One region of the Exiguobacterium sp. UBA5002 genome, then DNA from elsewhere that is predicted to be linked to it. Evidence: riboswitches for the same ligand, from Rfam matches in the RefSeq annotation. Region 1 holds a riboswitch; the other holds the start of a gene.
What was found. Region 1 has a riboswitch for S-adenosylmethionine ahead of msrA (peptide-methionine (S)-S-oxide reductase MsrA). Riboswitches for the same ligand answer to the same signal wherever they lie in the genome.
Positions count from the first base shown of each region.

Region 2: another riboswitch for S-adenosylmethionine. It lies ahead of B4C70_RS06500 (alpha/beta hydrolase); the one in region 1 lies ahead of msrA (peptide-methionine (S)-S-oxide reductase MsrA).

Region 1 is NZ_DGYQ01000031.1:26,393-29,515, forward strand. It holds gene B4C70_RS09515 (Crp/Fnr family transcriptional regulator) at 1-207, shown strand, start outside; gene B4C70_RS09520 (DMT family transporter) at 220-702, shown strand; gene msrA (peptide-methionine (S)-S-oxide reductase MsrA) at 779-1,309, opposite strand; SAM riboswitch class I at 1,404-1,507, opposite strand; gene B4C70_RS09530 (M20 metallopeptidase family protein) at 1,570-2,748, opposite strand; gene B4C70_RS09535 (putative quinol monooxygenase) at 2,826-3,119, shown strand.
Region 2 is NZ_DGYQ01000023.1:106,817-109,939, forward strand. It holds gene B4C70_RS06495 (methionine ABC transporter ATP-binding protein) at 1-989, opposite strand, end outside; SAM riboswitch class I at 1,076-1,179, opposite strand; SAM riboswitch class I at 1,429-1,530, shown strand; gene B4C70_RS06500 (alpha/beta hydrolase) at 1,598-2,356, shown strand; gene B4C70_RS06505 (thymidine kinase) at 2,438-3,052, opposite strand.

The sequences.
Region 1 (3,123 bases):
GAAGCCAGTGACAGTTTGTTTTATCAGGAGATGCGGACGTCGAACCTGCATGACGTCGCTGACTGGCTTGGAACGAGTTATCGCCATCTCAACCGGATCATCACGAAATTATGTGAAGAGGAGATTCTCGTTCGACGACGCGGGAAAATCATCATCGTCGATTTGGAGCGGATTCGCGAGAAGGCGAACGGTAACAGCTATGAGTAAGGAGGAACGAACATGGTAATAGGAATCGTGTGTGCCGTGTTGGCAGGGATGTTAATCAGTTTACAGACGGTATTGAATGCTCGGATGAGTGACGCGTTCGGTGCTTGGGCGACAACGACGCTGGTCTTCTTCGTCGGTTTCATCGGAGCAAGTGTCACGTATGTTCTGTTTCGTGGTGGAACAATCGGACAGATCCAAAACGTATCGCCACTCTATTGGTTTGGTGGACTTGTCGGTGTCGGCGTCGTTTTTTGTGTCATGCGTGGGATTCAGTTGCTTGGTCCGTCCATCGCGATCTCTGTCGTTCTGATTTCGCAGTTAAGCTTTGCTCTTGCTGTTGATACGTTCGGCTGGTTCGGTTTACCACAAATTGATTTATCGTTCGGTCAGCTCGTCGGTCTCGCCGTCATGGTATGTGGGATCTTCGTTTTGAAGCGGTATCAAGTCGTCGCGCCGGAAGAGAGGGCGAAGGATCAAGTAGAACGTGTTTCATGACTTATTTTTTTCATAACAATGGAACAGGTCAGCAAACAAATGTTTACTGACCTGTTTTTTATATGCATTTTTTGAATTAGACCGTCGTCGTATCTTTCCATTCCTGTTCGATGAAAGCATCGCGCCCAGAAGCAGCACGATCTTTTTTGTAGTGTTCTGGATTTTTCTTATGGAAGTCTTGATGGTACTCTTCCGCTGGATAAAATTCAGAAGCGGCATCAATCCGCGTCACGATTGGCTGTTTGAAACGGTTGCTTGCAGCAAGAGCGTCACGAGAAGTAATCGCAGCTTCATGCTGCGCATCCGTATGATAGAAGATTGCTGGCGCGTACTGCGTACCGCGATCTTGGAATTGACCTTCTGCATCCGTCGGATCCGTTTGGGGCCAGTAGAGTTCAAGTAAACGCTCGTACGGGAACAGGCTCGGATCAAACGTGATTTGGACGACTTCGAGATGTCCCGTCGTTCCTGTTTTGACTTGCTCGTACGTCGGGTTATCGACGTGTCCGCCCATGTAACCTGATACGATTCCCTCGATTCCTGGTAATTCTTCAAATGGTGTCACCATGCACCAAAAACATCCACCTGCAAATGTTGCTTTTTCCATCTGTCTCTTCCTCTCCGTGGGAAATCCCCATTGTATGTCTGACAGCGAGAAAACGAAAACGACTCCTTCGCTTGGTTGCAAAAGGAGTCGCCGCTTTTTATCAACCAAAGCTTTCGCTTTGCTGGTCGTAGCACCTTGCTATGCGCAGGTTGCTGGGACGTCATCGATCCAGATCTCTCGGTCCACTCTTGATAAGGGTATATGAAGTTGATGTCATTCGTTATCATTGTTGTGATGATACCATTCACAAAGAAATAAAGTCAATCCTTAGAATTTAAGGCACGTAAAACGGTTGCTCCAAGTGTCTTCGCACCGATCAACAACGCTTGTTCATTGATCTCGTACTGTGGATGGTGCTGCGGATAGTTGACGCGACCGTCCGTATAGCCAGAACCCGTAAAGAAATAACTACCCGGGACGTGTGTTAAGTAATGTGCGAAGTCGTCCGCAGCCATCATTGGTGTGAGTGCCCGGACGGATGCTTCCGGTAAGAAAGCAGCAGCTTCCTGAACGAGCTTTGTCTCGTCCGGGTGATTCCAGAGCGCCGGGTAACCAGTCGTGAAGTCAATCGAATACGAAGCACCGATGCCGGCACACGTCGTCTTAGCGACAAGATCGACTTCTTGCCGGAGCTGATGCCGCAGTGTCTCGTTGAACGTTCGGATTTCCCCGACAATGCGTGCCTCACCCGTAACGATATTTGGTGCTGTTCCTGCATGGAAAGAACCGATTGCGAGAACAGCCGGCTCAAACGGATCGACCCGTCGACTAACGAGATGTTGTAAGTTACAGACGAGTTGCGCTCCAGCGACGAGAGCATCTTTTGTTTTATGCGGTGCCTGGGCATGCCCACCTTGACCATGGACGATGATTTCGAATTCGTCGATCGCACACAATGTATGTCCTTCCCGAAACCCAATCGTGCCAACTGGTAAATCATTTTCGAGATGTGTCGCGAAAATTGCATCGACCCCTTCGAGGACGCCGGCTTCGATCATTTGGATTGCTCCGCCGGGGAAGACCTCTTCGCCATGCTGGTGAATGATCCGAATCGTTCCTTGCAATTGATCGCGTATCGGATAGAGCGTAGCAGCAAGGGCCATCACCATCGCCGTATGACCATCGTGTCCACAAGCATGCATGACCCCGGGATGGATCGACCGGAAGGCAAGCGTCGTCTCTTCCTGAAGCGGTAAAGCATCAAAATCGGCACGGACAGCAATCGTCGGACCAGGCTGTTTGCCTTCGATCGTCGCGACGACACCACGACCTCCGACGGCTGTTTGATGAGGAATGCTTTGTTCTGCGTAAAAGGCGGCAATCCGTTCTGGTGTGCGGACTTCCTGGAAGGATAGTTCCGGATGGCGGTGGAAATCACGGCGTAATGCGATCATCGTCGGTTCGAATTGTTCGAGTGCTTCAAAAAGTTGAGTTTGCATGTTCTAGCTCCTTTAACGTGTGTCTTTTCGTGAAAATGGGTACAGATACAGGTAATCACGAAAGGGGATAATGTAACATGGGAGAAATCGTCGTTAATGCTGTACTTACCATCAAAGCTGGACTTGCGGATCAAGTCTTCCCGATTTTACAAACGGTTTATCATGCTTCACAAAAAGAAGAAGGATGCTTACGTTATTCCTTGCACCAATCGATCGAGGATGAGCATCAATTCATGCTGTATGAAGTGTATCGGGACGAAGAAGCGCTTGAAGCGCATATCGCATCCGACCACTATAAAGCCTATCGTGAACAGATCGAATTATACTTGATGGACCGACAAGTGGCGAAATACGTCGAGATGACTTTCTGACGTG
Region 2 (3,123 bases), on a different contig from region 1:
GCCTGATCGATGTAGTGTAACGCTCGTTTCACTTCTGTCGTCTCACCGATCAGTTCAACGAGTAATGTGCCGAACGGCGTATCCTGCAACTCCGTGATGCTACCGTGCAGGATATTGACATCGACGTCGAAGCGTTTTGCGACTTGCGATAAGAGTGGTTGTCCGGTGTGATGTCCAAGGAAGTGAATCTTATAGATTGGATTCGCATTCCGGGACTCGATCAACTGACGAATCGACGCTGGAATCTCGTCATGCATGACGGAGCGAACGAAATTTTTCGCTGTCTCAGTCTGCGGGTTTGAAAAGACATCAAAGACCGTTCCTGACTCGATCAACTTTCCAGCTTCAATGACGGCGACCCGGTCGCAAATCTCCCGGATGACGCCCATCTCGTGGGTGATCAAGAGAATCGTGATCCCGTACTCGGCATTGATCCGTTTTAATAACTGAAGAATATGATGTGTCGTCTGGGGATCAAGTGCTGACGTCGCTTCGTCACATAAAAGGACGGAAGGTTGCGTCGCGAGTGCCCGGGCGATACCAACGCGCTGTTTCTGCCCACCCGACAATTGATCCGGATAATGATCTGCTTTGTCCGCGAGATCGACGAATTCGAGTAACTCCGTCACCCGGCGGCGAATTTCGTCTTTCTTGACGCCTGCGAGAACGAGTGGTTTCGCGACATTCGTAAAGACCGTGTTCGCATTCAACAGATTGAAGTGCTGAAAGATCATCCCGATCCGTTGTTTTGCTTGGCGTAACTTTTTCGGAGACAGTTGCGTTAAATCTTCCCCATCGACCGTCACCGTTCCTGACGTCGGTCGTTCTAACAGATTGACGCAGCGGAGCAGTGAACTTTTCCCGGCACCGCTAAAACCGATGACCCCAAAGATTTCACCTTTTTCGATCGTCAGGTCGACACCGTCGAGCGCTGCAATCGTCTGATCTTTCGTGACGTACGTTTTTTTGACTTGATGAAATGCAATCATTCCGTTTTCCCCCTTCATTCAACAAAAAAGGTCCCTTCTTGAGAAACAAGAAGAGACCTGGATCCGCACAGTGGCAGAATCCACTCCACTCATCTCTCAGACATCTGTCTGATGGAATTGGCACAGTGCTCATAATGAGTCTGTTGCCGAGGTTTCGTAGGGCCAGTCCCTCCACCTCTCTGGATAAGTATTGCGGTATGAAATTCGTATGTGTGTTGTTGTGTTGTTGCTTATGTCGTAAAACTAATTTTTACATTACGGGTCGAACCTTTAAAAGTCAACCAACTTTTCAAAAATAATCCATTTGGCGCATATCGATGGATGAACAAGTTATGAGTTAGCTTACTGAACGGATCATGATTCGTCAAGAACGATTTGACAAGTCATTTTCGGTCGTGCTACCATCGTTTCAATGATTAATCCGACAATTCCAATATGATATTTATCAAGAGTGAACGAGAGACCTGGCTCTATGACTTCACGGCAACCTGCAATCTGTAAGGTGCTCCGACCAGCAAAGCGCGGCTTTGGATGATACGGTGAAAAACTCGTGGGCGTCCAAGCAGTGACGTCGACGAGTTTTTTTCATGAATGGAGGAAAAATAGTAATGATGAACTATCCTGTATTGACTGGTGCTGAAGCATTTTATCTTCAAGGTGGACCGATCGGCATTCTAATCTGTCATGGTTTTAACGCCACTCCGCAGAGTGTCCGGGACGTCGGTGAGGCATTTGCTGCCGAAGGTTTTACCGTCTATGCCCCGCGCTTACGTGGACATGGAACGAACGTCCGCGAGTTTGAACAATCGACTGCTCGATGTTGGAAGCAAAGCCTGCAAGACGGCTATGAACGTTTACAAGAAACATGCGATCAAGTCTTCGTCATCGGTCAATCGATGGGTGCGACGCTTGCGTTGTCGCTCGCTGCTGACGGCATTCCGTTTGCCGGCATCATTACGATCAATGCCGCACTCTCCGTTCCATCCTATGAAGCACTTTCGTTCGAGGACGGTCCACAGTACTTACCGGAAGGGGCACCGGACATTAAGCGAGCAGCCTTCGAAATCATTTATGACCTCGTTCCGAGCCGTTGTGCGTTCGAACTCGTCCGTCTAATGGATGAGACAAAAGGACGCCTCGGATCCATTCTCCTGCCGACATTGATTCTCTACTCGGCGACCGATCACGTCGTTCCGCCGTCGAGCTCGGATTATCTGCACCAGCACATCGGGACGAATGATAAACGAATCTACTGTCTCCTCAACTCGTACCACGTCGCGACCCTCGATCATGATCAGGATTTGATCGTGCGTGAGACGATTCGTTTCATCGAACGCTCGAGTCGTTTCTCACAGGAAACGGGATAAAAAAAAACAGCTATTCGTCTTCACTTAGAAGCGAACAGCTGTTACATCAAAGGACGACCATCATCGGTTCGTCTTTTTTGTTTATCCTTTTTGGTGTTGCATCGTTTGGAGCGGCTTCGGCTTTCCTGGCACTTCATGGCAGTGGCGGCACCGTGGCTCATACGATTCTGAAGCGCCGACTAAAATGATCGGATCATCATAGTTCGCTGGTTTTCCATCAATCAAACGTTGTGTCCGGGAAGCCGGATCGCCACATGAGAGACAGATCGCCTGAAGTTTCGTCACAAATTCTGCGCGCGCCAGTAATTCCGGCATCTTGCCAAATGGCTCTGCCCGGAAATCCTGATCGAGTCCTGCACAAATGACGCGTTTTCCGTCTTGCGCAAGTGCTTCGATGACTTGAACGATCTCATCATCAAAGAATTGAACTTCATCAATTCCGACAATTTGTGTTTCTTCCGCTACTGCTGCATAGAGATCACGACTCGTCGCCATTGGAATCGCCACGACGGAATTTCCGATGTGAGAGACGACATGCTCTTCATGGTACCGGTCGTCGATTGCCGGCTTGAATACTTGAACGGGCAGTTTGCCGTACTGTGCCCGTCTGACACGACGAATCAACTCTTCCGATTTCCCGGAAAACATACTACCACAAATTACTTCGATCCAGCCGTACTGATTTATTACATGCATCATCGTCCGACACCGTCCTCTAAAAATAGTCACTTTAACGAGTATAGCTCGAAACGGTATTGAGAAAAAGG